Regions from separate parts of the Phytobacter sp. V91 genome, predicted to be linked through region 1. Evidence: predicted binding sites of a transcription regulator. Region 1 holds the regulator's gene; each other region holds the start of a gene.
The links. The regulator LexA, encoded in region 1, represses DNA repair genes until DNA is damaged. The targets are predictions, from matches to a motif close to TNCTGTATGTACATACAGNA.
Positions count from the first base shown of each region.

Region 2: a site for LexA is predicted at 8,942-8,961, ahead of ACSZO4_RS06980 (DNA translocase FtsK 4TM domain-containing protein). Genes of this name have one in related genera too.
Region 3: a site for LexA is predicted at 5,024-5,043, ahead of dinG (ATP-dependent DNA helicase DinG). Genes of this name have one in related genera too.

Region 1 covers NZ_CBFFRJ010000008.1:54,767-65,564, forward strand. The annotation lists gene zur (zinc uptake transcriptional repressor Zur) at 1-302, shown strand, start outside; gene ACSZO4_RS03015 (Zn-dependent hydrolase) at 336-1,598, opposite strand; gene ACSZO4_RS03020 (amidase) at 1,588-2,772, opposite strand; gene ACSZO4_RS03025 (ABC transporter ATP-binding protein) at 2,791-3,801, opposite strand; gene ACSZO4_RS03030 (ABC transporter ATP-binding protein) at 3,791-4,834, opposite strand; gene ACSZO4_RS03035 (ABC transporter permease) at 4,838-5,731, opposite strand; gene ACSZO4_RS03040 (ABC transporter permease) at 5,734-6,687, opposite strand; gene ACSZO4_RS03045 (ABC transporter substrate-binding protein) at 6,706-8,370, opposite strand; gene ACSZO4_RS03050 (CsbD family protein) at 8,691-8,900, opposite strand; gene lexA (transcriptional repressor LexA) at 9,168-9,782, opposite strand; gene ACSZO4_RS03060 (diacylglycerol kinase) at 9,891-10,259, opposite strand; gene plsB (glycerol-3-phosphate 1-O-acyltransferase PlsB) at 10,401-10,798, shown strand, end outside.
Region 2 covers NZ_CBFFRJ010000023.1:37,789-48,586, forward strand. The annotation lists gene dmsA (dimethylsulfoxide reductase subunit A) at 1-1,583, opposite strand, end outside; gene serS (serine--tRNA ligase) at 1,783-3,075, opposite strand; gene rarA (replication-associated recombination protein RarA) at 3,169-4,512, opposite strand; gene lolA (outer membrane lipoprotein chaperone LolA) at 4,522-5,133, opposite strand; gene ACSZO4_RS06980 (DNA translocase FtsK 4TM domain-containing protein) at 5,254-8,889, opposite strand; gene lrp (leucine-responsive transcriptional regulator Lrp) at 9,000-9,494, opposite strand; gene trxB (thioredoxin-disulfide reductase) at 10,046-10,798, shown strand, end outside.
Region 3 covers NZ_CBFFRJ010000036.1:6,084-16,881, forward strand. The annotation lists gene licT (BglG family transcription antiterminator LicT) at 1-834, opposite strand, end outside; gene ACSZO4_RS09525 (GntR family transcriptional regulator) at 1,133-1,867, shown strand; gene ACSZO4_RS09530 (PTS transporter subunit EIIC) at 1,991-3,598, shown strand; gene ACSZO4_RS09535 (6-phospho-alpha-glucosidase) at 3,612-4,934, shown strand; gene dinG (ATP-dependent DNA helicase DinG) at 5,058-7,199, shown strand; gene ybiB (DNA-binding protein YbiB) at 7,224-8,186, shown strand; gene ybiJ (DUF1471 family protein YbiJ) at 8,307-8,567, opposite strand; gene ACSZO4_RS09555 (flavin reductase family protein) at 8,991-9,605, opposite strand; gene rlmF (23S rRNA (adenine(1618)-N(6))-methyltransferase RlmF) at 9,701-10,636, shown strand; partial or broken gene ybiO (mechanosensitive channel protein) at 10,640-10,798, opposite strand, start outside.

The sequences.
Region 1 (10,798 bases):
AGCAGGGTTTTGTGCATAAGGTTGAGTCAACCAACAGCTACGTGCTGTGCCATCTCTTTGATCAACCCACCCATACTTCAGCGATGTTTATTTGCGACAGATGCGGGGTGGTGAAAGAAGAACAGGCGGAAGGTGTTGAAGATATTATGCATTCTCTGGCGGCAAAATTAGGATTTGCCTTACGTCATAATGTGATTGAAGCGCACGGTCTGTGCCGCGGATGCGCGGAAGTGGAAGCCTGCCGTCATCAGGAGCATTGCCACCACGACCACTCGATTCTGGTCAAGAAAAAACCGCGCTAATGGCGGTTTAGACTGACGATTACAGGCCAGGGCTTAACCAGCGTATTGCAGCATCACCTGCAACAGCACGTTAGCCCCCGCAGTGACGTGTTCCGGTGAAGCGTATTCAATCTCGTTATGGCTGATACCGTCTTTACAGGGGATAAAAATCATCCCGGTCGGCGCCAGATAGCTCATATACACCGCATCATGCCCCGCGCCGGAAACAATCTCCCGTGATGGATAGCCCAGCCGTTGTGCAGCACCGGCAATTGCCGCCTGGCAGTCGGGGTGGAATGGTGCTGCCGGATAGTGACTGACCTCTTTCAGCGCCACCCCAAGGCCGCTCTCCTGCCCGACGCGGGCGATAAACTCACGCAACTGACGATCCATCTCATCCACCAATTCGTCGCTGAGATTGCGCATATCAATCGAAAACGTCACCTCGCCCGGCACCACGTTACGGCTATTGGGATAGACCTGTACCATGCCAACGGTGCCGCGCCCTTCCGCACTCCGTCCGGCAATGGAGACCACTTCCTGCATAATGCGCGTCGCGACCTGTAACGCATCCTGACGCAGGCGCATCGGCGTCGGTCCGGCGTGGGACTCCTGCCCGGTCACCACGCAGTCATACCAGCGAATCCCCAGCACGCCCTGCACGATGCCGATGACCTTCTCTTCATCTTCCAGAATCGGCCCCTGCTCAATATGCGCTTCAAAATAGGCGCCTATCGGATGATCGCCTGGGGTCTGGTCGCCGACATAACCAATGCGCGCCAGCTCCTCCCCCACGGTTTTGCCTTCCACATCCTGCGCGGCGTATACCGTTTCTAACGGGAGCACGCCCGCAAAGACGCCGGAGCCCATCATCACCGGGACAAAGCGCGAGCCCTCTTCGTTGGTCCAGAACACCACTTCGATGGGCGCTTCCGTTTCGATACCAAGGTCGTTCAGCGTGCGCACCACTTCCAGCGCCGCCAGTACCCCGTAGTTGCCATCAAATTTGCCTCCGGTCGGCTGGGTATCGATATGGCTGCCGGAGACGATCGGCGGAAGCGCAGGATTAAGCCCTTCCCGACGCATAAACACGTTGCCGATTTTATCGACGGTGACGCTCATTCCGGCCGCTTGTCCCCAGCCAATCACCAGATCCCGCCCCTGACGATCCAGATCGGTCAGCGTCAGACGGCAGCAGCCGCCTTTCGCCGTTGCGCCGATTTCCGCCAGCGTCATCAACGAATCCCACAAACGTTCGCCGTTAATACGGTAAAGCTGAGTTTCTGTTATCGGGGTAGAAAGGACATCACTGCTCATTTTGGTCTCCTTGCATAAAAGCGCTGGCCATCTCAACCAGCAGACGATCGCTACCGCGTGGCCCTAAAAATGAAATCCCCAGCGGCAGACCGCCAACCCGGGCGACGGGCAACGTGACCTGCGGGCGTTGGGTCATAACCGAAATCAGCAACAGATCGTGGGAAAGACGACGTACCTTCTCAATCTCTTCGGGCTGGGCCGTCAGCAGCGGAGCGCCATCGGGGACGGTCGGCAGCACCAATATCGCGTCGCCCAGTTGCTCATCCCACCAGGCGGTATAGCGGTCACGCTGCTGACAAGCGGCCTCGAACTGCGCGCGGGTGACGGCTTTACCCCATAAAAACCGCTCGCTAACGTCCGGCCCCAGTTGCAGACCATAACGCTCAATGGTTTCGCCCTGCGCCTGCCAGGCCTCGTAGCCCTGTATCTGGCGGAAGGCGAGATAAATCTCATCAATCTCCGGTAGCGGCGCTTTCAGCGGCGTTATCGCGCCAAAAAACTGCCCCAGCCGCTGCTGAACCGGCATCAACGCCTGCTGGCTACGTGCAGGCAGGCGGGAAAACAGCCCCTCATGACTGACCAGCCGGGCGCGTGAGATGTCCGGTCGTTCATCGCTCAGCAGGCAACCGGCAACCGCACTGAAAACCTCCGGAGTTCGGGCGAAGAAACCGCAGGTGTCCATGGTGGCGCACAGCGGCTGACAGCCCTCAAGGGAAATGCGACCGTGCGTGGGGCGCAGCCCGTATAACCCGCAATAGCTGGCGGGAGTACGCACTGAGCCGCCCGTATCGGTGCCGAGGGCAAAATCACAGGCATCGTTCGACACCGCCGACGCCGACCCTGATGAGGAGCCGCCGGGAATGTGATTCGGCGCGCTACCGTTGCGCGGAGTGCCGTAATGAATATTTTGTCCGCTCATCGAGTAGGCCAGCTCACTGGTGTGGGTTTTGCCGATAAAGCGCGCCCCGTTATCCAGCAGTTTTTGCACCACTGGCGCAGTGCGATTTTTTATCCCGGAGAGTGCCAGCAGATGCGGGTTACCGCCGCCGGTCGGGTAGCCCGCCACATCGAACAAATCTTTGACCGCAAAGGTCATGCCGCTTAACGGGCCACTTAAGGCATGTACCACCGGCTGTACCGGATAAGGCATAAAGGCACGAAGGTCATCCTGCATATTGCTCTCCTCTTTGCTTCAGGCGTAAAGGGCCTGGTTTTCAACGGCGGAACTCAGTTCCCGCCAGCGATGGCAGCTCACCACATGACGAACGCCCACCTGTTCGGTCGTCGGCTGACTTTGCGTACAGGCAGATTGCGCATGGGGACAGCGGTCAGCAAAAGCGCAGCCTGCCGGAAGGCGGGACAGATCCGGTGGCGAACCGGGAATGCAGTGCAACGCATCCCCCTTTTTCAGCCCCTCTTTCGGGCGACTTCCCAGCAGCACCTGGGTATAGGGATGACGGGGACGGTATAAGATGTCCTCTATCGAGGCCTCTTCGACGATACGCCCGGCGTACATCACCGCCACCCGGTCAGCAATCTCCACCGCCGCGCCAATGTCGTGGGTTACGAAGATAATCGACAGGTCACGCTGCTTTTGCTGCTCGCGCAGCAGGATCAGGATCTGAATTTGCACCGTCGCATCGAGGGCAGTGGTGGGTTCATCCGCCAGCAACAGCTGCGGGTTACACGACAGCGCGAGGGCAATCATCGCCCGCTGGCGCATCCCCCCGGACATCTCGTGCGGATAAGCATCCAGCCGTCGTTCCGGGCTGGGGATGCGCACCTGACGCAACGCCTCCAGCGCCCGCTCCCGCGCGGCCTGACGCGACAGCCCTTCGTGGCGACGCAGACCTTCCACAATCTGCTGTCCGACGGTGTAGACCGGATCGAACGCCAGCAGCGGTTCCTGAAAAATCATCGCACAGCGCGCGCCGCGATATTGCCGCAGCTTCGACGCGCTCATGGTCAGCACCTCTTCCTCTCCTACCCGTAGCGTACCGCTGAGCACGCTGCTTTTGGGGGGATGCAGACGCATCAGCGCACGCAGAGTGACGCTTTTCCCGGAGCCAGATTCGCCGATCAGCGCCATGACTTCGCCTTTTTGCACATCAAAAGAGACGCCATTGACTGCATTGACCGTCTGCCCGTCACGGCGAAATTCAACCCGCAGGTCGCGGATATGGACATAAGCTTCATGCGACATGACTCACCTCCTGAACGGCGATGTTTTGATGCCAGGGCGATGCAGGTTGTGCCATCAGGCAGGCGCTTTGATGCCCCTCGCCAACGCTTTCAAGCTTCGGCTTAAGCTGGGCGCAAACCGCTCTGGCATGGGGGCAACGGGTGTGGAACCGACAGCCGGAGGGCGGCGATATCGGGCTCGGCGGATCGCCACTAAGCGGCGAAGTTAGCGTCCGGTTATGCGGATCCATCGACGGCATCGAACTTAACAGCGCACGGGTATAAGGGTGAGCAGAGGCGGTAAACAGCTGTTCTGCTGGCCCTATCTCCACCACTTCACCGAGATACATCACCAGTATTCTGTCTGACAGCCAGCGCACCACGTGCAGATCATGGCTGATAAACACATAGGTCAGTTCAAGGGTGCGTTTCAGCTCCTGCAACAGCTGCAACACCTGGGCTTCAACTGATTTATCCAGCGCCGAGACGGCTTCGTCCAGAATCACCAGTCGCGGTTTCATCGCCAGCGCCCGGGCGATATTCACGCGCTGGCGCTGCCCGCCGGAGAGAGCATGAGGATAACGGTGGGCAAAGCGCCCCGGTTCGAGGCCAACATGCGCCAGTAAAAAACGGGCATATTCGCTGGCCTCTTTGGCGCTGACGCCATGCACCCTCTGGCCGAACGCAATACTCTCTTCCATGGTCATACGCGGGTTAAGCGAGGCGTAACTGTCCTGAAACACCATCTGTACCTGGCGGCGATACTCTTTCATCGGCAGGCGCGAGGAACCGACCTCCTGACCATCAAAGATAAGTTCGCCGCTGTCCTGCTTAAGCAGTTGCATCAGCAATCGCGCGGTGGTGGATTTACCGCAGCCCGATTCCCCCACGACACCGAGAGTTTCACCTTTTTGCACCGTAAAGCTGACATCGTCCACCGCCTGCACCACTTCTCGCGCTTTTCTGCCGCCGGCAGAAAAGTATTTGCGCAGATTGTTGATGGTCAGCAGCGGCTGAGCGGGTCCGCCAAGGTCGATATTGATAAAGGGTTGCATCGTTTACTCCTTAATCGCCATTGCCGTGCGCAGGCGGTCCGCGAGGATATTGAACGAAATGGAGGTGATAAAAATCATCAGGCCAGGCAAAGCGGCAACCCATGGCTGGGTGTAAATCGCCGTGCGCAGAGTATTGAGCATCAGTCCCCACTCCGGCTCCGGCGGGCGTACCCCAAGGCCGAGAAAAGAGAGTCCGGACGCCAGGATCATACACACCGAAATCAGCCCGGTGGAGAAGACGAAAATCGGCCCGAGAACATTACCCAGCACCTGAACGCGAATAATGGTAAAGGCGCTGGCCCCGGTAGCCCTGGCGGCATCGATATAGTCCATATGCCGCACCTGAGCGGTGACGCTTTCCGCAATACGCGCCACCTGCGGAACAAAGACCAGCGTCAATGACAGCAGCGCATTCCCAATGCCCGCGCCCAGCGCACCTGAGAGGGCTATCGCCAGTAACACCGAGGGGAAAGCGTAGAACACGTCCACGGTGCGCATAATAATGGTGTTGGTTTTGCCGCCTGCATAACCCGCGACAATGCCAATGGCTCCGCCGATAAAGAAGGCGAAGACCACCGGAACAATCCCCATAAACAGCGACAGGCGGGTGCCAAGGATCAGGCGGGAAAGCATATCGCGCCCAAGCTCATCAGAACCCAGCGGGAAGCCGTCAGTGCCTATCGGTTTGAGGCGTAAAAACATCGAGGTCTGATAAGGGTCTTTTACAATCAGCCAGGGGCCAAACACGGCCAGAACCAGCAAAAACAGGATAATGGCTCCGACGAACACGCCACCCGGGTCACGCAGCAAACGGTGCAGCACGCCACGCCAGTAGCCTTGCCTGGCGCCCGGCGCGCAGGAAACAGGAATGCCTTTGGTTGTCACGGTATCCACCATCGTCAGCTCCTCTTAATTCGCGGGTCGAGACTGGTTTGCAGGATATCCACCAGCAGATTAAGCAGCACAAAGAACAGCGCCAGTACCCAGATGGTGCCCTGCAACAGCGGCAGGTCGCGCTGGAAAATGGCGGTATTCAGCAACAGGCCGGTGCCAGGCCATGAGAACACCGTCTCCACCAGAATCGAGCCGCCCATCAGGTAGCCCACCTGCAACCCCATGACCGCCAGCGCAGTAGGAGCCGCGTTTTTCACCACGTGCATAAAGATCCGCGATTCGTTAAGCCCGCGAGCGCGCAGGCCAACGATAAACTCCTGGCTAAGAATATCGGCCACCTGCGAACGCACGGTGCGGGCGATAATGCCGGTCGGGATCACCGACAGCGTAAAGGCGGGCAGCAACATAAACTGCATATGCGCCCAGTCCCACTGCCAGCCCACCTCGCCAATCGGCCCGCCGCCGGTGGCGGGTAACAGCGCGAATTTGACGCTAAAGACGATAACCAGCAGCATACCCAGCCAGTAGTGCGGCACGCTGACGCCAAAGACCGACAACACCGATGCCAGACGGTCAATAATGCTGTTACGAAAGTAGCCGGCAACAAAGCCGAACAGACTCCCCAGCACAAAGCCGATAACGGTCGCCAGCAGCGCCAGCCGCAGGGAGTAAGTGACCGCCGTCATCACTTCGCCAATCACCGGGCGTCCGGTGGCGACCGACATACCTAAATCGCCATGCAACGCCCGCCACAGCCAGTGGACGAACTGTAACGGCAGCGGTTTGTCAAAGCCGTAAGCCTGCATTAAGGTCTGGCGCAGCGCTTCCGACGCGTCCGGCGGCATCACCGACACCAGCGGATCGCCAGGCGCTATCTGCACCAGCATAAAACAGATAACCGCCACGCCGAGCATAGTGGGGACGGCCAGCAGGATGCGATATAGCAGCGTATTGATCATCTCTTGCTCCCGTTACTGTTACTCTTTCTTGCTCACCAGACTCAGGTCGATAAACCAGCTTTGCGGTTGCACAACACCCGTTACCGCAGGCGATATCGCGCGTGGCCCAACGTCATGGGCGACAAACAGGAACGGCACCTGGTCTACCAGGGCGGCATGCAGTTCACCGGCCGCTTTATCCATTTCTGCCGGGGTAAACGCGTGTTTCACCGCCGTCGCCAGCTTTTCGGTTTCCGGCGTTGAGAAATAACCCCAGTTGGTGGCCACCGGCGGGAAGGCTTTAGCGGTCGAGAAACGGATCATGCCGAAGTAGGGGTCATTCACCGCCGCGCTGACGTTGATCGCGTCGATCCCTTTCGCCGAAGGATCTTTCGCCCCAAGACGCCAGTTGGTGAACAGGGTGTTCCATTCGTTGACTTTGATATCGACGTTAAAGAAGCAGCTTTTCAGGCTCTGCTGGATGTACTCGTTCATCGGCAATGGCTGCATCTGCCCGGAGCCGGATGCTGAAGTCGCTACCGTCACATGCAGCGGTTTACTGTCGCTGAACCCGGCTTCGGTCATCAGCTTACGCGCCGTGTCCGGGTCGTATTTGACCTGGAAACCAGGTTTGCCGTGCCAGGGGCTGTCCGCCTCGTAGACGCCGGTGGCTTCGGTCATATAACCGCCGAGATAGCTTTTAAGCTCAGCGCGGTTAAGGCACAGGTTGGCGGCCTTGCGCACACGAATGTCTTTCCAGGGCGAACCTTCCTCAAAGGAGAACTGCCACGGCCACAGGTGCGGCTGGGTATTGGCATAGATTTTAAAACCCTGGGCTTTAATTTGATCGACGGCGTCCGGGGCCGGAGCTTCAATCCAGTCCACCTGTTTTGAGAGCAGGGCCGCAGTACGGGCATTGGCCTCCGGCAGCGGGATCAGCACCACTTTATCCACCCGGGGAATACGATCTTTGTTCCAGTAATCGGGGTTTTTATCGAGGATAAGCTGCTGGCGGGGAACCAGTTTTTCCATTTTAAACGGACCGCTGCCCACCGCATGAGCGGCAAACTCCGTCCATGCCAGCTTGCTGCGTGCGGCGGTATCGCCGGTGCTGGCCGGAACCGCGTCATACATTTTTTGCCAGGCCGTCGGCGAGACGATAAACAGGTTGGTAATGTTGTACGGCAGCAGCGCATCCGGTTCGGAGGTGGTCAGTACGACGGTATGATCGTCAATTTTCTCGGCACCGGTCAGGGTCGGCATCCGGGAGAGCGTGTTGCCGATCTGACCCGGCGCGTACTGCGGTGCGGCTTTGTTAAGCACTTTATCGACGTTCCAGACAATCGCATCGGCATTCACTTCAGAACCGTCATGAAACTTCACCCCAGGACGCAGGGTAAAAATCCAGCGACTCTGGTTTTGCGGATCAACATGCCACTCAGTCGCCAGGCCCGGCACCAGGCCGCTCGGCTTTTCACCCTGAGACAGATCCCATTCGACAAGGGCGTCATACAGCGGGATGCCGGTAAAGCGGTTTCCTTCATAGCCCTGGTCGGGCTGACCGAGCGTCAGTGGGATATCTGCGGCAGTCATCGCGATGCGCAGCGTTGAAGCCTGGGACTGCAAAGAGGTAAACAGCGCCAAAGCCCCGCTGACAGCGATAGCGAGGTGGCCTTTACGCAACAATAAGTTTTTCTTCAGCATGGCATTGTCCCTGTTAAATAAAATGTCACTATTTAACAGGCAAGATACATACCAGTTCTGAAATCAGAGAAAAGTGGGGTAAAACGGCTTATAAAATAAGAATGAGTTATATTATCTCTATGATTTAATTTGAAAAATAAAAAAACCTTATTTATTTGCACCGCCAGCGGGAATTCTGTTGCAGAACTGCACCAGCGTATTTAGCACCCTGTCGGGATAGTCACGCAGCGTCACTTTATCTTAAATCACTGCCTCATCCGCCGCGTGACAATCTTAAACAGTTCTTATGAAAGAGCCATAAAGCGAGGTGTTAATAAGGTCTACCAGTGGTAATCGTGGCGTTTTTCCCAGTCAACGACCTCTTTTTCCGCCTGCTCTTTCGCGTATCCATAACGTTGCTGGATTTTCCCCACCAGCTGATCGCGTTTACCTTCGACCACCGTCATGTCATCGTCGGTGAGCTTGCCCCACTGCTCTTTCGCTTTACCTTTTAACTGCTTCCAGTTACCGCCTATTTCGTCTTTATTCATCATCATGTCCTCATCGTTCAGTGTAAATAACGAATCATTGTGGCTCGTTACGTTCTGAAAATGCTGAACGTGCTAATAAGGGTAGTCAGTGATAACGCAACGGTGGATTTATTCGGAATGTTTAACCATCAAAGAGAGAATTATAAGCATGATGGAGAGATGAAGATGAGGGGACTGGTAATCAGGGATGTATCCGCCGGCAGGAGAGGCCATCAGGAAAGGAAAAACGTGGCAACAGGGTGTATCGCCACGGTTTTGTGCGAAGAGTTACAGCCATTCACCATTGCGGATAACGCCAACGGCCAGACCTTCGATGGTGAAGTTCTGCTCGCGCAGATTGACCACGATCGGCGAAAACTCGCTGTTTTCCGGCAGGAGATGAACGGTATTGCCCTGTTTTTTCAAACGCTTCACGGTGACTTCGTCGTCAATACGCGCCACCACCACCTGACCATTACGCACGTCCTGGGTTTTATGCACGGCCAGCAGGTCGCCATCCATAATGCCGATGTCTTTCATCGACATGCCGCTTACCCGCAGCAGGAAATCAGCATTTGGCTTGAAGAGGGAGGCATCCACCTGATAGTGACCTTCGATATGCTGCTGCGCCAGCAGGGGTTCACCTGCCGCGACGCGCCCAATCAGAGGCAAACCGGCGTCCTCTTCTTCTTCAATCAGCAGACGGATGCCGCGAGAAGCACCGGAAACAATCTCCAGCACGCCTTTGCGCGCCAGTGCTTTCAGATGCTCTTCAGCAGCGTTTGGGGAACGGAACCCCAACTGTTGTGCGATCTCCGCACGTGTCGGCGGCATACCCGTTTGGTTGATTCGATCGCGAATGAGATCGAACACCTCTTGCTGCCTGGCCGTTAATGCTTTCATTCCGCCCCCTGGGTGTATATACAGTTATGCTGTGAGTATATACAGCTAAAGGCGATTTTGAAACCAAAATTACGCAAAAAACCAGCAGTTAGCGCAATTCCGGATCTGTCAGCGAAAATGTCCCCACAGCAGCGAAATCCAGGTGAAGAGCGCCAGCAGAATGGTCATCAGTACCGCCGCGGAGCCCATATCTTTCGCCCGTCCGGACAACTCATGAAACTCGGAGCCAATACGATCCACTACCGCTTCAATGGCGCTATTGAGAATTTCAACGACCATCACCAGTACCACTGAACCAATCAGCAATACGCGAGTGATGACATCGACATCAAGGAAACAGGCGATAATAATTGCCAGAATGACCGCGATGGCTTCCTGGCGAAAGGCAGCTTCGTTTATCCAGGCGGCGCGGACGCCTTTCCATGAATAACCGGCCGCTTTGATGATGCGGGTAACACCAGTGGTATTATTGGCCATTAAAAGAACCTTTTTATGAATTGAATTATGTATTGAACATCAATCTCTATGTAAGGTTATAGAGGTACAAAAGAATTTGTGCGCGCTTTCTGATATTCTTGCGACGCAATGGCATTATTAACCAGAGGCTTTACATCGTTTATGTCCGGCTGGCCACGAATTTACTACAAGTTACTTAATTTACCATTAAGCGTATTGGTAAAAAGCAAGTCGATCCCGGCAGAACCCGCTCAGGAGCTGGGGCTCGATACGTCACGTCCTATTATGTACGTTTTACCGTACAACTCGAAGGCCGACTTGCTCACGTTACGCGCTCAATGTCTGGCACATGACCTGCCCGATCCGCTGCAACCGCTTGAGATCGACGGCGTGGAACTGCCGCGTTACATCTTCATTCATGGCGGGCCACGGGTATTTACCTGGTACACGCCAAAAGAAGAGTCGATCAAGCTGTTCCACGACTATCTCGATCTGCACCGTAGCCATCCCGATCTGGATGTGCAAATGGTACCGGTATCGATGATGTTTGGTCGCTCACC
Region 2 (10,798 bases), on a different contig from region 1:
TCCGGCAACAAAATATCGGCATACATTGCCGAGGAAGTCATATGGCAATCGATCACCACTATCAGCTCGCACTTTTTATCATCCTGTAAAATCTTATGGGTACGGTTGATCTGCGAATGCTGATTGATAAGACAGTTCCCGGCATAGTTCCAGATCATTTTAATGGGCACATCAAGCTTATCTTTCCCCTGAACGCCATCACGTGTCGCAGTCATTTCCGGGCCACGTTCAATCGCATCAGTCCACATAAACATCGAAATACCAGCCTGTACTGGATTATCCGGTATTGGCATAAATTCATAGGGCATTTCATAGGTGCTTTCACGTGCGCCCGAGTTTCCCCCGTTAATACCGACGTTGCCAGTAAGAATGGGCAGCATCGCAATTGCACGCGAGGTCAACTCACCGTTAGCATGACGTTGCGGACCCCAGCCCTGGCAAATAAAGGCCGGTTTTGCGCCCGCGATTTCTCGCGCCAGTTGCACGATTCTGGCAGCGGGGATCCCGGTAATTGCCGCTGCCCATTGCGGGGTTTTGGCGATACCATCATTACCCTGCCCCATAATGTACGCTTTGTAGTGACCATTTGCTGGCGCACCCGCAGGCATGGTGCTTTCATCAAAACCGACGCAGTATTTGTCAAGAAACGCCCGATCAACCAGATTTTCGTCAATCATCACCCACGCCAGCGCCGAAACCAGGGCTGCATCGGTGCCAGGGCGAATTGGTATCCACTCATCTTCGCGCCCTGCCCCCGTATCCGTGTACCGAGGATCAATGATTATCATCCGCGCGTTTGATTTCTGCCGGGCCTGCTCAAGGTGATAAACGACGCCACCACCGCTCATACGTGTTTCAGCGGGGTTATTGCCGAACATCACCACCAGCTGACTGTTTTCAATATCGGACGGACTGTTGCCGTCGGCCCAACCGCCATAGGTATAATTGAGCCCCGCCGTAATTTGTGCAGAAGAATAGTCGCCGTAAAAATTCAGATAACCGCCGCAGCAATTCATCAACCGGGCGATCAGAGTCTTATTTGGGCAGTTAGCAACGGTCATCGTGCCGCCCAGCGTACCGGTTCCGTAATTCAGATAGATGGATTCGTTACCATAATCTTTAATCAGGCGCTTCATATTGTTGGCAATATGATCGTAGGCCTCTTCCCAGCTAATGCGCTCAAATTTACCTTCGCCGCGTTTGCCCACCCGTTTCATAGGATATTTCAACCGATCGGGATTATAGACCCGGCGACGCATTGAACGTCCGCGCAGACAAGCCCGGACCTGGTGCAATCCGTCGTAGCTATCGTCCCCGCTATTATCCGTTTCAACGTACCTGATTTCGCCATCCTGTACATGCATACGCAGCGGACAACGGCTACCACAGTTAACGGTGCAGGCACTCCAGACAACGCGTTCAGATGATGCTGCCGATAAGGGGTCAGCCGCACAGAGATTGCGTGAAAAAGGAAGGGTAAAGGCGCTGCTCGCCAGCGCGAGACCACCCATTACGCCGGTTTTAACCAGCCCACGCCGGGTAACTTCCGCCTCCAGCAGACCATCAGAGTTTTTCGATTCCATAAAGACTCTCTTTGCTCACAGATAGGAATAAACCGGAATCGTCAAGCAGATACAGATATGACAAATTCCGAAATTTTTAGTTTTTTATCCTGAATTGCAGCAGGGATTATTAACGAAATATTGTGATGGTTTATTGCCGGGGGTCAACGCGAACAAAAAAAAAGCGCCCGCAGGCGCTTGATATGGACAGAAGTGAAACTTAGCCGATAAACTCGACGCCGCGCATATACGGACGCAGAACTTCCGGGATCTCGATACGACCGTCGGCTTGTTGATAGTTTTCCAGCACCGCAACCAGGGTGCGGCCAACTGCCAGGCCAGAACCGTTGAGGGTATGAACCAGACGGGTTTTCTTGTCTGATTTGCTACGGCAACGCGCCTGCATACGACGCGCCTGGAAGTCCCAGACGTTCGAACAGGAAGAGATTTCGCGATAGGTATTTTGCGCAGGAACCCACACTTCAAGATCGAAGGTTTTACAGGCGCCAAAGCCCATGTCACCGGTGCACAGAGCCATACGACGGTACGGCAGACCCAGCAGTTCCAGTACTTTTTCAGCGTGCCCTGTCATCTCTTCCAGCGCCGCCATCGATTCTTCCGGGCGAACAATCTGCACCATTTCAACTTTGTCGAACTGGTGCATACGGATCAGACCACGGGTATCGCGGCCGTAGGAACCCGCTTCAGAACGGAAGCACGGAGAGTGCGCCGTCAGTTTAATTGGCAGGTCATCTTCGTCGATGATTTCATCACGCACGAGGTTGGTCAGCGGCACCTCAGCGGTCGGGATCAGCGCATAGTTGCTGCTATCGGCTTCTTCATCCAGCGGACGAGTATGGAAAAGGTCACCGGCGAATTTCGGTAACTGCCCTGTGCCGTACAACGTGTCATGGTTTACCAGATAGGGAACGTAGGTTTCGCTGTAACCATGCTGCTCCGTGTGCAGATCAATCATGAACTGCGCCAGGGCACGATGCAGATGCGCAATCTGCCCCTTCATCACCACAAAGCGGGAACCGGTCAGCTTAACGGCAGCGGCAAAATCCAGCCCGGCATGCATTTCGCCCAGCGTGATATGGTCGCGGACTTCAAAGTCGAACTGACGTGGGGTGCCCCAGCGTTTTACTTCAACGTTGTCATTTTCGTCTTTGCCAACCGGGACGCTGTCGTCCGGCGTATTGGGGATAGCCAGCGCGATTTCGCGGATTTCAGCCAGCAGTGTTTCCAGCTCGGCTTTCGCCGCATCCAGATCTTCACCCAGTTTGTTCACTTCCAGGCGTAATGGCTCGATATCTTCCCCGCGTGCTTTTGCCTGGCCGATGGATTTCGATCGCGAGTTACGTTCTGCCTGCAAATTTTCAGTGTTGACCTGCAAGACCTTACGACGCTCTTCGAGCGCGCGTAACTTATCTACATCCAGCTTAAAACCCCGGCGTGCCAGTTTTTCTGCAACTGCGTCTGGCTCGGTACGCAGCAGATTGGGATCGAGCATGCTTATCCTGTGCTTATCGAATTGAAATAATGAGAAAGTGACCACAGCCTGCGGCCACAGAGATCGAACGACAACATTACCGCAAGGACACTCTCAACGGTAGCGTTTTATGGGGCTTTTATGATCCTGTTCGGCCAGCCAGGCGAGCTTTTCGCCAATCTTTCCTTCCAGCCCCCGATTTGTCGGATAATAATAGCGTGTTTGCGCCATTTCCTCGGGGAAAAAGACTTCGCCAGCCGCATAGGCATTGGGTTCATCATGGGCGTAGCGATACTCCTGACCGTAGCCCATCTCTTTCATCAACTTAGTGGGCGCGTTGCGTAGATGCACCGGCACATCGTAATCCGGACGCTCACGGGCATCCGCCATCGCGGCTTTAAAAGCGGTATAGACTGCGTTACTTTTCGGCGCACAGGCAAGATAGACGATGGCCTGCGCAATGGCGCGCTCCCCTTCTGCCGGGCCAACGCGGGTAAAGCAGTCCCAGGCGGAAATAGCCACCTGCATGGCGCGCGGATCCGCATTGCCGACATCCTCAGATGCAATCGCCAGGCAGCGGCGGGCAACGTACAACGGATCCCCGCCTGCGCTGATAATGCGGGCATACCAGTACAAAGCGGCATCGGGTGCGCTTCCACGTACTGATTTATGCAGCGCCGAAATCAAATCGTAAAAACGGTCGCCTTTGTTATCAAAGCGCGCGCTACGCTCACCGGCAATTTCGGTCAGCAATGCTTTTTGCAGCACGCGTTTGCCGGAATTATCCAGTTCGGCCATATCGGCCATCATTTCCAGAGTATTCAATGCCCGACGGGCATCACCGTTGACCAGTTCAGCGATAGCGCTGCGCGTTTCAACAGGCAGCACAATATCCTGGCCGCCGTAGCCACGAGCTTTATCTTCCATCGCCTGGCTCAGGACCTGCTCAATATCTTCGGTGGTCAAAGATTTGAGCAAATAGACGCGGGCACGCGAGAGCAATGCCGAGTTGAGTTCAAAGGAAGGGTTTTCCGTGGTGGCACCAATAAAGGTGATGGTGCCATCTTCAATGTGCGGTAGAAAGGCATCCTGCTGGCTTTTGTTAAAGCGATGGACCTCATCCACAAACAGAATCGTTCGCCTTCCGGCATTACGATTCTGCCGTGCCCGTTCAATGGCTTCGCGGATCTCTTTGACGCCGGAGGTGACAGCGGAGATACGTTCAACATCTGCGCTGGCATAACGGGCAATCACTTCCGCCAGCGTCGTTTTTCCTGTCCCCGGCGGCCCCCATAAAATCATAGAGTGCAGATGCCCGGCTTCGATGGCACGAGGCAGCGGCTTACCCGGCGCCAGCAAATGTTGCTGGCCAATATACTGCGCTAAATTTTCTGGCCGCATGCGGGCGGCCAGGGGTTGAAACGCATTATCGGAAAAATCGAGCGACAGGTTGCCCACGAATGCCTCTTACTTACGTTGATCGTCAACCGTTACGCCCTTCGGCGGAGTAAAGGTGAACTTTGCTGCATCAATGCTGCCGTTTTGCTGCGCTTTAAGCTGATAGCTGCTTTTCTGGTCATCCTGCTCAATGGCGCTGAACTGATGGATGGTGCCGTCACGTCCCACATTGATGGTGAACTGTTTCAGGTTACCGCTGCCGGTTTTCGGCGTCAGGACAAAATCATCACCGTTTTGGGTGATGTTGTATTGCTGCCAGTCGCTGCTCTGATTACGCGCAATCAACATAAAAGGGGTGTTGCCGGTGGCATCTTTCAGCCAGGTCGCCGTAGCCTGCTCGACAAACGGATTATAGAACCACAGCGTTTTACCATCAGAAACCAGCACGCTTTCATCCGGTTGGGTCATATGCCAGTTAAACAGGCTTGGGCGTTTTACCCACAGATCCCCTTGCCCTTCCTGTACCGCCGCGCCGCTACCGTCAGTGACTTTCTGGGTAAAGCTGGCATGGAAGCTGTTCACTTTATCAAGGCGGCTTTTCAGGTCGCTGGAGGCATCTGCCCATACGTTACTGGCCATAAAGCTGCCAATTAACACACAAGCCATCGCGATTTTTTTCATTATTTTTCCTTAAAATACATCGCTCCCGAAATGGGAGAGCCTGCCTGTCACTCTAAAAGCCGCAGCCCCGGAGCGACAGGAGAAAAGACTTAATTTTTACCGATTTACCCATCTTTGCATTTATTCGAACGGCGGCGGCGCCAGGACTTCACGGTTACCGTTATGCCCCTGTTCGCTAACAATTCCCTGGGCTTCCATCTGCTCAATAATGCGCGCCGCACGGTTATAGCCGATGCGGAACTGACGCTGGACGCCCGAGATAGAGGCTTTGCGTTTTTCTGTCACAAAGTTGACCGCCTGATCGAACAACGGATCTAACTCTTCGCCGCTGTCAAAACCGCCGCCACCGCCTTCGCTGTCACTGTCAGAGGTGATGCCATCGATATATTGCGGGCGACCACGCGCTTTCCAGTCCTGAACCACGGCATGGACTTCCTGATCACGCACAAAGGCACCATGGACACGTACCGGAGAACTGTTCGAACTGGTCGCAGAGTAAAGCATGTCACCCATCCCAAGCAGTGATTCCGCACCGGACTGGTCGAGGATCGTACGCGAGTCAATCTTACTGGAAACCGTAAAGGCGATACGGGTTGGAATGTTGGCTTTAATTAAACCGGTGATAACGTCGACAGAAGGACGTTGCGTCGCCAGTACAAGGTGGATCCCCGCGGCACGCGCCTTCTGGGCCAGACGCGCAATCAGCTCTTCCACTTTCTTGCCAACGGTCATCATCAGGTCGGCAAATTCATCCACCAGCACCACGATATAAGGCAGTTTCTCCAGTACCGGATGCACCGCATCCATACTGTCTCCCGGCTTCCAGTACGGGTCCGGAATCGGGCGGCCCATTTTCGCCGCTTCAGCAATTTTCTCGTTATAACCCGCAAGGTTACGCACACCCAGCGCTGACATCAGTTTGTAACGACGCTCCATTTCGTTCACGCTCCAGCGCAAGGCGTTGGCCGCGTCTTTCATATCAGTGACCACTTCAGTCAACAGATGCGGGATGCCTTCATAAACCGACAACTCCAGCATTTTCGGGTCGATCATAATGAACTTAACGTCTTCCGGCTGTGCCTTGTACAGCATGCTGAGGATCATGGCATTCACCCCAACAGACTTACCGGAGCCGGTTGTACCCGCCACCAGCAGATGCGGCATTTTCGCCAGATCGGCAATCACCGGCTCGCCACCGATATCTTTGCCCAGCACAACGGTTAACGGCGACGGGCTTTCGCGGAATTTTGCGCAGTCCAGCACTTCGCGCAGATAGACGGTCTGACGTTTCTTATTCGGCAACTCCAGCCCGACATAAGGTTTGCCCGGGATAACTTCCACCACGCGCACGGCAACGGTCGACAGTGAACGAGCAAGGTCACGGGAGAGGTTGGAAATACGCGCCGCTTTCACCCCAGGCGCAAGGTTTAATTCAAAACGGGTGATAACAGGCCCTGGGGAGTAGTTCACCACGTCGGCTTTAATGCGGAAATCGGCCAGTCGGGCTTCAACCAGACGCGCCATTTGCTGCAAAGCAAAGGTATCCACCGGTTCGACTTCAGAAGGCGGCGGCGTAAGTAAATCCAGCGATGGCAGCGGCGTGGTGGGTTTCTGCAATTGATGGCTGTCGCCATTGCGCATCAGCAACGGGTGGATCAGGCTCTCTTTCGGCGCAGGTGTGGATACCTGAGCAACAGGCTGCGCAGCAGGCGCGGCGACTGGTCGCGCAGGCGCATACTGGGCTTCTGTCTCCGGCATCACGCCCGGTGTGAACAGCGGTTCACTCGGGCCGTCATCGACCAGCGCTTTGGTCGGCGAAAACTCAAAATCATCCAGCGAGAACATCCCTGGCGGAAGAGAACTGTCTGCGGCATAACGCTGTTGCTGGCTGGAAGCAAACTGGCGAGCCAGTTCCACTTCAGCTTCTTCCTCCTCCGTCAGGGCCGGGGGAACAGGCGTTGACGGCGTGTCGTGGGTATACTCTTCGCCATAACGATTCTGCTGGCTGGCGGCAAACTGCTGCGCCAGCTCATGCTGGTGCAGCATCTCAACATCATCATCGCTCATCGGCTCATGATGCTGGCGCTGTTCCGCGCGCGCGCGCTCCTCTGCCATTCGCTGGGAAGGCAATTTAATACCGTATGAGGCCAGCTCGCGACGCGTCGGCACACGTACCCGGTTAGGACGCGGCAGTTGGGGACCAATGCCCTCTTTGACCTGCTGACGCGGCGCACCGCCTTCAGCAAGGCTGAAAACAGGGCTGACGCCATCCACTGGGGATGTTTCATGGACGCTGGCCGCAACAGCGGACGCTGCAACAGGTACCACATGCGCACTCACAGAAGGCGCAGGCGCAACCGGATGAACGGGCTCCTGAACAGGGTCAGGGACTGGCTGGTACCAGGCGGCAAGTTGTTCGCGCTCACGAGCACGTTTCTCTTCCACTTCTTCAAAATAATACAGCGGAGGGCGCGTCTGTTTAACCTCTGCCATCTCTGGTTCAGGTTCAGGCTCCATCAGCGGCTCAGGTGCCACATATTCCGGCTCAGGTTGATAAGCCTGATACTCCACCGGCTCAGCCACAACCGGCTGAGGCGGCTGCCACTCCCCTTCCTGCTCCGGCGCGACATAGTGAGAAAGCGGCACTTGCCCGACAACGGCGGCGGATTGCGGCAATGGCTCCGGCGTTTCCGGCTGCCATGTCGTCGTTTGCTCCACAGCATAGGCCACAGGCGCAGAGGGCGCGGCATGGCTTTGCGCTGCGATCATCCCGGCAGCGGCAGCGGCCAGAGGCTCGGTTACCCGGTATCCACTGAGCAGGGGATCATAAGGATCTGTTTGCGCCTGGATGGCGCTATTGCCGGAGAAGAGCACGTCATCAGCATCTGCCGGAACACCACGGGTAGAATATTCAACCTCGTCGTTCTCTTCATCATCCATCCGCTTACCGGAGAACAAGGCCTCATCGGTCTTACGTCCCATTGGATTGCTGAACTTTTCAGCTATCCGCTTACGCCGTGCCAGCGCGCCACGCATAATACGAGCACGACGTGACTGGTGAGGCGCTTTGGCGGATTCATCGTCATCCTCATAATCTTCGTCCTCGTATTCTTCTTCATCGACCCAGGTATCATCCCGACGGGTACGATTGCTGGCAAAGGTCAGAATACTTAAGATCACGCTACCAATTTTTTCTGCGATGGTGACCCACGACCAACCGGTAAATAGCGTTAACCCCGCCGCCCAGACGCAAAGCAACGCAATAGTGCCTCCACTGCTGCGCAGAAGGGGTTGCAACGTGGTGCTAAGCAGGCTGCCAATGACCCCGCCAGAGGCGAAGTACCAGATATCATCAGCATTGATAGCGGCGAGACCGCAGGAGGTAAGGATCAAGGCAAGCGCCCCAATCAACCGTAAAGAGACGGCAAAATAGTCGATATATTCTTCACTTGCCCGGTGACGATAAGCAAACCAGCAGCCACCGATAATGATCAGCGGAATGGTGTAGGCCATGACGCCAAAAATAAAGAATAAGGTATCAGCCAGCCATGCGCCTGGTTGCCCCCCCAGATTATGGATAGGCTCATGCCAGGCCGTTTGTGACCAACTGGGATCGGAGGGATTAAAACTGATAAGTGCTGCCGTCAACCAGAGGGCAAACAAGGCTACGAGGATCAGTAATGCCTCAAGGAGTCGACGCCCGCTGCTCAACCTGGTAAGTGTGACGTCTTTGTCTTCTGTGTATTCCTGGCTCAAGTAAGGCGCTCCAGCTAAAACGGGCAACAGCGCCGGGAAACCCCGGCACTGTTGCTGTATGGATTAACAGGAGTGTAATCAAAAAAAGCCGATTTTGCACCTGTTCCGTATTAGCGCGTCTTGATAACCAGACGATTGCTCTGTTTGACTTCTTCCATCACCACATAAGTACGGGTGTCATTCACGCCAGGCAGTCGCAGCAGAGTTTCCCCCAGCAACTTACGATAGGCAGACATATCAGGCACACGTGTTTTCAACAAGTAGTCGAAATCACCTGATACCAGATGACACTCTTGAATTTCTTCAAGTTTTTGTACTGCGGAGTTAAATTGCTCAAACACATCCGGTGCGCCACGATTCAGAGTAATCTCAACAAAAACCAGAAGTGATGCATCCAGATAATGCGGGTTCAACAGCGCTGTGTAGCCCTGAATAAAACCCTGTCTTTCCAGTCGACGCACACGCTCAAGGCACGGCGTTGGGGAAAGTCCCACTCGCTTAGAAAGCTCGACGTTGGAAATACGCCCATCTTTTTGCAATTCGTTCAGAATATTACGATCAATGCGGTCGAGATCTTTGCCAGGGCGCTTCTTGCTATCTACCATTATTATTGTCTCTCTGTATTCCTTCCCTACTCCTGTCTTGACCCTGTGCACTTCACTGTTCAGAGTCTTTGCCCGTCGCTTTACGTGCACTGTGTTATTGAATTAACACGACGTAATCCCAGGGTCAGTATTAAGAAGTCCGTTGCCTGACGGCAGCTATCGACATCACGAATGGCATCTGTCCACACCATGCGTAGATTTCACTAGCCCGGTAAAATTGGTATTTGCATGCATGAATTTGCGTCACGCGCGAAACACTGCTTTTTTCTTCCTTTGATGTTTTCGCAAATGCGCAGGGGATTGTCAAAGCAAAACATCTTTTTTTAGTACAACATGCCAGATATTCATCATCACGCTCAGTGAATACTCATGTTATCACCTTATAACTGACCAATTTTCAGTAGAAATTGTTATATTTCGATTCTTAGCTTGAAATTTATCATCGGCTTTATCTATTACACATATCGTTAACAAAACCGCTGAACTCTTTTTTTACGCCCACAAATTCCCTACAATCCTGAGCCATGTCTGCAAATAAAAATGAGGATTTCATGGGTACGGCCAAACACAGTAAGCTGCTTATCCTGGGTTCAGGCCCTGCGGGCTATACCGCTGCGGTCTATGCTGCACGCGCCAATCTGGAACCGGTATTGATTACCGGGATGGAGAAAGGCGGTCAGCTCACCACCACGACCGAAGTGGAAAACTGGCCAGGGGATCCGAACCACCTGACCGGGCCGCTGCTGATGGAGCGCATGCATGAACATGCCGAAAAATTCGAGACGCAAATTCTGTTCGATCATATCAATACGGTTGATCTGCAGAATCGTCCTTTCCGCCTGACGGGCGACAGCGGTGAATATACCTGCGATGCGTTAATTATCGCGACAGGAGCATCCGCACGTTATCTGGGCTTACCTTCAGAAGAAGCCTTTAAGGGCCGTGGCGTTTCCGCCTGTGCGACCTGCGACGGTTTCTTCTACCGTAACCAGAAAGTTGCCGTTATCGGTGGGGGTAACACCGCCGTTGAGGAAGCACTGTATCTGGCAAATATCGCTTCTGAAGTGCATCTGATTCACCGCCGTGATTCTTTCCGTGCAGAGAAAATCCTGATCAAACGTCTGATGGAAAAAGTGGCAAACGGTAATATCGTGCTGCATACCGACCGTACGCTGGAAGAAGTGACCGGCGATCAGATGGGGGTCAGCGGACTGCGTCTGCGTGACACGCAAAACAGTGACAACGTTGAGTCACTGGAGGTAGCAGGTCTGTTTGTTGCTATTGGCCATAGCCCGAACACCGCT
Region 3 (10,798 bases), on a different contig from region 1:
GGCTGTTCGCTGCACAATATTCTCGATGTGCACCGTCAGGTAGAGCTTTTCCGAGTTGCTCATGGTGTGGTGATAATTCTTGCTGACAAATTCGTTCATCGCTTCGACGCATTTTAATGTGGCCTGGTAACGCCTTTGTACAAGGGCGAAGAATTCGTCATCGTCGTTATTTAACACCACCCCATCAATCACCCGCTGGGCGAAAAATTTTAAATGGGTAATAAATCGCTGATAATTAAGACTGTGTTCATCGAGTGGTATATTAAAGAAATACTTAACAATGTTCTGTAACTGATAAATAAGCCGGGTGATTTGCGTGGTTTTTCCCATGGTGTCATTAAGCCCGGCATTGACAATATGCAGGGCAATGCTACAGGCTTCACCATCAGGTAATAATTTACCGGTACGGGCAACAACCATCCCCAGCGCCTGGCGACCAATGGCATACTCTTTGGTGTAAAAATGGCGAACTTCCCACTCAAGTGGATTAGGTAAAAGTTCATTGTTTTGTTGCCGTTGCAGGGCAAAATGCAGATGGTCGGCGAGGGTAACGTACAGGCCTTCACTGAGTTTGTGGGGGAGTACGCTGCGGGCATGGCTGATGATATCGGCGGTGATTTGCAAAATATCAACCGGTACTTCACTGACCAGATCTTTAAAACGGGCAGAAACCTGCGAGTCCTGCAGGCGGAATATTTTATCGATGGCATTTTGGTCGATACTGGCGCCGCTGTGGGTATTAAACCCCAGCCCACGCCCGGTTAAAATGACCTCCAGGCCATTTTCATCAACTGCGCTGACAACATTATTATTTAATATTTGTTTGACCAGCATCGCCAACTCCTGAAAACAAAAACGGGCAAGACATAAATACAGATACAGGCGAATTATGCCCCTCAGTCTGCATTTAGGTTTTGCCCGATAGTCGGTAACAAGCGTAATGCAGTTAAAACCTAGCACCGCGAAAAAAAATATTCAATGCAACAAAAGGCGTTAACTAAATTCGAATGCCAAATTGTGATCCGGGCTGCGAAAACCCGTCGGTTGCCTGAAAAACGCCGCCAGAAGGGTAAACGTTGTCACTTTGCATCACTGTCGCTACCATACCGGGATGAGAGAGGGAGTTGCGCTAATGATCGACAAATATTCCACCGTGCCAGTCTATTTACAGCTTGAACAGTACCTTACCGGGCAGATTGCCGCCGGTTCGTTAAAGCCTGGCGACGTTATCCCTTCAGAAAATGAGCTCTGCCAGCAGTTTGCCATTTCCCGGATGACGGCGCGTAAGGCGGTGGATTATCTGGTACGTCAGGGAAAAGTGGAGCGCCGTCGCGGGCAGGGAACCTTTGTTGTTCAGTCGGGCAAACAGGTCCGTATCTCTCTGCCTCTTGACCGACACCTCTCCTCCAGCGAAGCGACGCTGGGGCTGGATGAACCGGTGGTTAATCGCCTGATTTGTCTGTTTCGACAGACTGCTTCGCCAGAGGTTGCCGAAAGATTGCGCCTGCCGCCGGACGGCGAAGTGTGGTTTATGCAGCGTCTGCGTCTGGTGGGCGATATTCCGTTTGTGTATGAACAGTCATGGATGATCGCGCAGCCCTTTGCGGATCTCAGCGAAGACGATCTTAACCGCTCCAAATATGCCTATGTCAGCCGCAAAGGTTTTACCGTTGAACGATCTGAAAAAGAGATCCGCGCCGAACTTCCGTCACAGAATGTCCGTGATATGCTGGGGATCAACCGCGATGAGCCGGTCCTGCATGCCACATCGATCGCTTTCCTGCGCGAAGATATTCCGTTTGAGATCTCCGAGATTTACTACAACCAGCAGCACTATCGTTTCACCCTGACAGCAGCACGTCCTTAAGCGATCCAAAGGCTAACTTTGTGATCTTCGCCGCGTTTTAAATTTAGTGGGCTAGACAACTATACATTCATTCTGGCTATACTCTGTCCTATGTTCAGCCAGTACCCTAAAAGGAAAATAACAATGAGTCGGACGGGTGAGTTTCTACAGGATTTAGGCAAGGCGTTGATGATGCCGATCTCTGTTATCGCGGCAGCGGGGATATTCCTCGGTCTCGCGGCGGCATTACAGAATCCGGCAATCGTCGGCGAAAGCGTGATTCATGCCGAAGTGATGCAGCAGATTATTGGTTTTATCCGCAAAGTCGCCGGGGCGCTGTTTGCTAATCTGCCGCTGCTGTTTGCTATTGCCGCCGCCATTGGTCTTGCGCGTGATGAAAAGCCCACCGCGGCGCTTGCGGCAGTGATTGGCTTTATCACTTTTCACGTTGGGGTCAATTACAGCCTGCTGGCACAAGGATTAACCCCACAAACCACTTCTGTCGCCGCGCTGATTGAAAAAGGCTACAGCCAGACCGATGCGGTGATGTATTCAGCAGAGTTTGCCAGCACCTTAGGCATATTTTCTTATCAGATGAGTGTCCTCGGCGGGGTTATTTCCGGTCTGGTTACTGTGGCGCTGCATAACCGTTTTTATACGATTAAACTCCCGGCGGCCATCGCCTATTTTGGTGGTCGCCGCTTTGTTCCTATTATTACCGTGATTGTTCTGCCGATTGTCGGCGTATTAATGTCATTAGTCTGGCCGGTTATTGCCAGCGCGATCATCTCCCTCGGTCAATTTATTGGTGAATCCGGTCCTTTTGGCACCTTTATTTATGCCTTTACCGAGCGGATTTTAATTCCGACCGGGCTGCACCATATTCTTAATGAAACCGTGCGTTTCACTCCCGTTGGCGGGATGGTGCATGTGGATAACGAAAGCGTGATTGGCGCGCTGTCGATCTTCAATTATGCCCTGGCGCATCCCGGCGCGCTGGCGGATGACGTGGTGCGCGAGGCAACCCGTTTTCTGGCGCAGGGGAAAATCCCGGTGATGATGTTTGGTCTGCCTGCCGCTGCGCTTGCGATTTACCGCTGCGCAAAGCCTGAGCATAAACAGCGGGTTAAGGCGCTAATGATGGCGGGCGCGCTGGCGTCGTTCACCACCGGAATAACCGAACCGCTGGAGTTCAGCTTTATCTTTGTCTCCCCGTTACTGTTCTTATTTCATGCCGTTATGACCGGTCTCTCTTTTGCCTGCGCGCAATTATTGCAGGTGATGATCGGTAATATTCAGGGTGGACTGATCGACTTTATTGTCTTCGGTGTGCTGGGCGGGGCGAAAACCCAGTGGTGGTTTAATTTGTTGCTCGGCTGTATCTGGGCGCCGGTTTATTACTTCGCGTTTAAATGGATCATTCTGCGCACCAATGCCAGAACCCCCGGCCGGGAAGACGACAAACAGGTCAGCCATGCGGGTGGACAAATAATGGAAGGCGATGCTGCCACGGCGCAAATTATTGCCGGACTCGGCGGTCGCGAGAATATCCAGAACGTGGACTGCTGCTTTACCCGTCTGCGGGTAAAAATCAGCGATATGCATAAAGTGGATGAGAACAAGCTCAAACAAAGTGGTGCCAGCGGCTTTGTTCGCGCCACTGAGAACGATATTCAGGTTATTTACGGCCCACAGGTTGAAAGTATTGCCAGTGCCGTAAAACAACATTTACTTGTTCAACAGCCGCAATAAGAGAACAGATGATATGAAAAAATTTAATATTGTATTAGTCGGTGGCGGTTCCACATGGACACCGGGATTATTAAAAGCACTCTGCAAACTCAAAGAGCGTCTGCCATTAAACAAACTGGTGATGTTTGATGTGAATGAAGAACGCCAGGCGGTGATTGGTGAATATGCCAAAGTGCTCTTCCGCGAAGAATATCCCGGGCTGGAATTTGTCTACACCGGCGATGAAGACATCGCATTCAGCGATATGGACTTCATCTTCTGCCAGATGCGTACCGGCGGCTATGCGATGCGCGAGAAAGATGAAAAAATTCCGCTTAGTCTTGGGGTCATTGGTCAGGAAACCTGCGGCGCAGGTGGCTTTGCCTACGGTATGCGATCTATTCGCGACATGATTGCGTTGGTGGAAAAAGTACGAGCACGTTCACCGCGCGCGTGGATCCTCAACTACACCAACCCGGCGGCCATCGTGGCCGATGCGCTGAATAAACGTTTCCCGGACGATGACCGTATCCTCAATATCTGCGATCAACCGGTGAATTTGCTGCGCTCGTATGGCCGGTTATTAAAACGCGATCCGGCAACCTTCGACCCGGTTTATTTCGGTCTTAACCACTTCGGCTGGTTTACCCATCTGTATGATGAAAATGGCCATGATTTAGCGCCTGAGCTGAAAGCGTACATTGCGAAAAATGGCTTTATACCGGCGGATGCCGAGCAGCGCGACCAGTCCTGGCTTGATACATACGCGGCGGTCGCGGATATGCTGCGCGACTTCCCGGACTATTTGCCCAACACCTATCTGCAATATTATCTCTATCCGGAGTATAAGTTTTCCAAACTGGATCCGAACTTTACCCGCGCCAACGAAGTCATCAATGGTCGCGAAAAGCGGGTGTTTGATGAATGTCGTACGGCGGTTGCTGAAGGCACAACGCGCAATGTACACGTGGTGCACAACGATGCCCATGGCGACATGATTGTCGAGCTGGCGGAAGCCATCGCCTTCAATCTGAAAATGAAATTTATCGTCATGGTGCCGAACAATGGGCTGGTGGAAAACCTCGATGACGATGTGATGGTGGAGCTAACGGCGGAAGTCGGCAGCAACGGCCCACGTCCTTATGGCGTCGGTAAAATTCCCACCTTCTACAAAGGGATGATCGAGCAGCAGTTTGCCTATGAACGCCTGACGGTGGAAGCCTGGTTTGAAGGCTCTTACACCAAAGCGTTACAGGCGCTGACGCTCAACCGCACCATTATTGATGCGAAAAAGGCCCGCCGGGTGCTGGATGCGTTGATTGAGGCCAATAAAGAGTACTGGCCGCAGCTGAAGTAAAATGACCGGGAGCCTGCGGGCTCCATTTTTACGCGCCGCTTTCCATAATGGGAAAAAGCATTACCCCTGAAACGTGAAAAATGCCACAATGGTGGCTGTTTATACAGTATTTCAGGTTTGCCGATGGCCCTCACCGCTGCGCTCAGAGCGCAAATTGCCGCCTGGTATAAGGCGTTGCAACAACAGATCCCGGATTTTATTCCCCGCGCACCGCAACGGCAGATGATTGCCGATGTGGCGAAAACCCTTGCCGGGGATGAAGGGCGGCATCTGGCGATTGAAGCGCCTACCGGGGTCGGCAAAACTCTCTCTTATTTGATCCCCGGCATTGCCATTGCCCGTGAAGAGCAAAAAACGCTGGTGGTCAGTACCGCCAACGTGGCGCTCCAGGATCAGATCTTCAGCAAAGACCTGCCGCTGCTGCGCAAAATTATCCCCGACCTGCGCTTTACTGCCGCGTTTGGCCGGGGGCGCTATGTCTGTCCGCGTAATCTGACGGCGCTGTCGAGCTCAGATCCCACGCAGCAGGATCTGCTGGCATTTCTGGAAGATGAACTGACGGCAAACAATCAGGAAGAGCAGGCGCTGTGCACAAAGCTTAAAGGCGAGCTTGATAGCTACCGCTGGGATGGCCTGCGCGATCATAACAGCCACGCAATCAGCGATGACCTCTGGCGTCGCCTGAGCACGGATAAAGCCAGCTGCCTCAACCGCAACTGCCACTATTACCGGGAATGCCCGTTTTTTGTTGCCCGTCGCGAGATCCAGGAAGTGGAGGTGGTGGTGGCGAACCATGCGCTGGTGATGGCCGCCCTGGAAAGCGAATCCGTGCTGCCGGATCCAAAAAACCTCCTGCTGGTGCTGGACGAAGGCCATCACCTGCCGGATGTCGCGCGGGATGCGCTGGAGATGAGCGCTGAAATCAGCGCGCCCTGGTTTCGCCTGCAACTTGATTTGTTCAGCAAGCTGGTGGCGACCTGCCTTGAGCAGTTCCGGCCGAAAACCACGCCTCCTCTGGCAACGCCGGAGCGGTTTAACGCCCACAGTGAAGAGCTGTACGAACTTATCGCCTCGCTGAATAACATTCTTAATCTCTATCTGCCTGCGGCCCAGGAGGCGGAACATCGCTTTACGATGGGCGAGCTTCCGCAGGAGGTGATGGAGATCTGCCAGCGGCTGGCAAAGCTTACCGAGATGTTCCGCGGGCTGGCAGAGCTGTTTCTCAACGATCTTAGCGAGAAAACCGGCAGCCACGATATTGTGCGTCTGCATCGGGTACTGTTGCAGATGAACCGGGCGCTGGGGATGTTTGAGTCTCAGAGTAAGCTCTGGCGACTCGCCTCCATGGCCCAGGCTTCAGGCGCTCCGGTATCAAAATGGGCAACCCGTGAGTTTCGTGACGGGCAGATGCAGCTGTTTTTCCATTGCGTGGGGATCCGCGTCAGCGATCAACTGGAAAAACTGCTATGGCGTAGCGTACCGCACATTGTGGTGACCTCTGCCACCTTACGTTCCCTCAACAGCTTTTCGCGCCTGCAGGAGATGAGCGGCCTGAAAGAAAAAGCGGGCGATCGCTTTGTGGCGCTGGATTCGCCCTTTAATCACGTCGAACAGGGCAGAATTGTGATCCCCAAAATGCGCCATGCGCCGCTTATCGATAATGAAGCCGCCCATCTGGCGGAAATGGCGGCGTATTTCCGTGAGCAGGTGGAGAGCAAGGCGCATCCGGGAATGCTGGTGCTGTTTGCCAGCCAGCGTGCGATGCAACTCTTTCTGACTTATGTGACGGATTTACGGCTGTTGCTGCTGGTGCAAGGGGATCAGCCCCGTTACCAGCTTGTGGAGCTGCACCGCAAGCGCATCGATGGCGGTGAGCGCAGCGTACTGGTCGGTTTGCAGTCCTTTGCGGAAGGGCTGGATCTGAAAGGCGACTATCTGACCCAGGTGCATATTCATAAAATCGCGTTTCCGCCGATCGACAGCCCGGTGGTGGTCACCGAAGGCGAATGGCTTAAAAGCCTCAACCGTTACCCCTTTGAAGTGCAAAGTTTACCCAGCGCCTCCTTTACCCTTATTCAGCAGGTCGGCCGCCTGATCCGCAGCCACAGCTGCCACGGCGAAGTCGTCATTTATGACAATCGCTTACTGAGTAAAAGCTACGGCAAAAGGCTGCTCAATGCGCTACCCGTGTTTCCTATTTCCCAACCCGATGTGCCAGACGTTATAGTGAAGAAACCGAAGCAAAGCCGCCGTAAGCGCAGCTGAAAAGTCAGTCAGTGAGGAGTGTTAATGGATTACCGCAAAATCATAAAAGAGATTGGCCGGGGAAAGAACCATGCCCGGGATCTGGATTTTGACACCGCCCGGGGCTTGTATTCCCGTATGCTCGCGGGTGATGTCCCGGATCTTGAACTGGGCGGCATTTTGCTGGCCCTGCGTATCAAGGGGGAGGGTGAAGCCGAGATGCTCGGCTTCTACGAGGCTATGCAGCAGCAGACCATGCGTCTGACGCCGCCAGTGGCAAAGCCCATGCCGATTGTTATTCCTACCTACAACGGGGCGCGTAAACAGGCAAACCTCACGCCGCTGCTGGCTATTCTGCTCAATAAACTGGGCTTTCCGGTGGTGGTGCACGGGGTGAGCGTCGATCCGACCAGGGTGGTCAGCGAAACCATTTTCACCCTGCTCGGCATTGAGGCCACGCATCATGCGGGCCAGGCTCAGGCAAAGCTTGAAGGTCATCAGCCGGTGTTTATTCCCGTCAGTGCGCTTTGCCCGCCGCTGGAAAAACAGCTTTCGCTACGTTGGGTGATGGGGGTACGCAACAGCGCCCATACTCTGGCGAAGCTGGCGACCCCTTTTGAACAAGGGGCGGCGTTGTGCCTCTCCAGTGTTTCCCATCCTGAGTACCTTAGCCGTGTCGGCAAGTTTTTTGCTGATATCGCGGGGCGTGGTCTGCTGATGCATGGCACCGAAGGGGAAGTGTATGCGAACCCGCAGCGCTGCCCGCAGATTAACCTGATTGATGCCGGTGGTTCCCGGGTGCTGGTTGAACGTCAGCCTGAGCTGGCGGAGAGCGTGCTGCCCGCCGGCAAAGATGCCGAAATTACCGCGCGCTGGATTGAACGCTGTCTGGGCGGCAGTGAGCCGGTGCCTGAGTCATTGAAAATCCAGATGGCGTGCTGTCTGGTGGCAACCGGTGAGTGTGAAACGCTGGACGAAGGGCTTGCGCGTGTCAGACAAAGTTTCTGAATAACAGGCAAAAAAAAGCCCGTCTCATCACTGGACGGGCCAAAAAGGGTAACAACAACAGTGTCAATGAGGGGTGGAGCATCCGTCAGAGGGTAAGTCTACGGGGTGAATCAGTGTGGGTTATTTATAGATAACCGCAGTGCCGCTCAGTTTGTTATTACTGTTAGCGGAGGTAATGCTGTAGCCGGTTGCGCCTGCTGCTGCCGCTTTGTCAGCCAGCTGTGCTTCCAGACCGTCCAGCGTTGTTGCGCCTTCAGCAGAAACCACACCCACTTTATTCATGCTCTGTGCCTGGGCCGGGTTAACGGCCTGTGCAGCGAAAGCGCCAAAGGACAGGGTGGACAGGGCAATAGCAGCTACAGCATATTTGATGGTTTTCATAGTTAATTTCTCGCAGGTTATTCTGTCAGGGAGACGATGTTCCGTCGATGTGATAAGTATCACTGTTTTTTGCGAGTGAGAAAATCTAAGAGAATTGACGACCTCGTTTAAAAAAATTGAACAATAAATAACTCAATGAAATTATTGATATTTATTGGCAGAAATCGCTGAAGTGACCCTCAGGTCAGTTGCGTACGTTTTGCTGGGCACAGATTGCTACTTTTTATTGCCATAATTGTGCGCTGAAACGAAACCGCTTACGCTGGATTTTAAGGTAAAGAACAGTCAGTGAAACTGGAATGTTTGCTAATTACTGACGTTATATCCTGATTTTGTATTTTTGTGTAAGTTTTTCTACTGTGGTTTGTGAAGATGAAAAAGCCCGCAACCAGTGCGGGCGGGTGACAGTGGTTGAGGCCGGGATTAGCGGTCATCCGGGCGGCGCAAATCGAAACGCTGCGCTTCGCTGATGGTGTAATAGGCGGTGGGGCCGCCGGCCCGGAGCACCGGTTGCGCTTTTGCCGTCTGATAAATCCCGTTTTCCAGCAGAGACTCATCAATATGAACGGCAACAACTTCTCCCAGCACCAGCCAGCTATTAAGCGCTTCACCCCCGGCGCTGGTCAGTTGAATACACTGAGACAGGCGACATTCGAAGTGCACCGGGCTTTCAGCTACCCGTGGAGCCTGAACGATGCGGCTGGCAAGCGGCGTCAGGCCGCCAAAGGCGAACTCATCCTCACCGGGCTCCAGTGACGCCGAAGTTTCATTCATCCGCTCAGCAAGCGTGCGGGTCGTCAGATTCCAGACAAACTCTTTGGTCTCACAAATATTACGCACGCTATCTTTCCAGCCGCTGCTGGCAAAGCCAATAATCGGCGGGCGGTAATTAAAGCAGTTAAAAAAGCTATAAGGGGCAAGATTTTGCTGACCGTTGCCGTTTAATGATGAAATCCAGCCGATGGGGCGAGGGCCGATAATCGCGTTGAGAGGGTCATGCGGCAGGCCATGACCCTGGGTCGGTTGGTAAAAATACATGACGAGTCCATGGGGGAAGTGAGTTTCTTTAGCCTCACTTATTTACCCTGCCGCCGTCAACGGGTATCTTACGCCGCTGCCAACAGGAGAATGCCATGAATGCCCAAAAGCCGGGGTTGCACCCACGCAACCGCCACCACAGCCGCTACGATCTCGACGCCCTGTGCGCCAAAACCCCCTCGTTGCGTGAATTTATCACTACCAACCCGGCGGGTGACGCCACGGTAAACTTTGCCGATCCGCGTGCGGTCAAAGTGCTGAATAAAGCGCTGCTGGCGCATTTTTACGGTGTTACTGAATGGGATATTCCCGAAGGTTTTCTCTGCCCGCCGGTGCCGGGGCGCGCGGATTACGTGCATCATCTGGCAGACTTGCTGGCAGAAAGTAATGAAGGCAGGGTGCCAACCCAGGCCAGCGTGCTGGACGTCGGAACCGGTGCGAACTGTATCTATCCGCTGATTGGCGTGCATGAGTACGGCTGGCGCTTTACCGGCAGCGAAGTGAACAATGACGCACTGGCCAGCGCACTGGCGATTGTTAATGCTAATCCAGGGCTGACCCGCGCCATTCGCCTGCGTCGCCAGAAAGATGCGTCGCTGATTCTGCCGGGCATTATTCATAAGAATGAATTTTTTGACGCGACCCTGTGTAACCCACCGTTCCACAGTAGCGCGGAATCGGCAGCAGAAGGCGGGGAACGTAAACGCCGCAATCTGGGGCTGGGGAAAGACAGCGAGGCCAACTTTGGTGGTCAGCAGCAGGAGCTGTGGTGCGAAGGGGGCGAAGTGGCGTTTATCAGCAAAATGATTGATGAAAGCAAACAGTTTGCCCGCCAGGTTCTGTGGTTCAGTTCGCTGGTTTCCCGTGGAGATAATCTGCCGTTGCTCTACCGGGCCTTAACCGAGGCAGGAGCGGTGAAAGTAGTCAAAAAAGAGATGGCGCAAGGCCAGAAACAGAGCCGCTTTATTGCCTGGACCTTTATGGATGAAGCCCAGCGTAAACGTTGGGCGAACACGCGTTTCAAAGGCTAAGTTTCAAAGCGTTGGCTCAGCCGGAGGCGGCGGTAATGTTGCCCTGGCTGGGGTCGCGGGTGTGGGCAAAATCTGCCAGGTCTGCACCGGTGGGCGAACATCCGCCAGATCAAAGTGTTTTTTCACCATGCTGTCGAGAGCAAAGCGGACTGTCCATTGCTT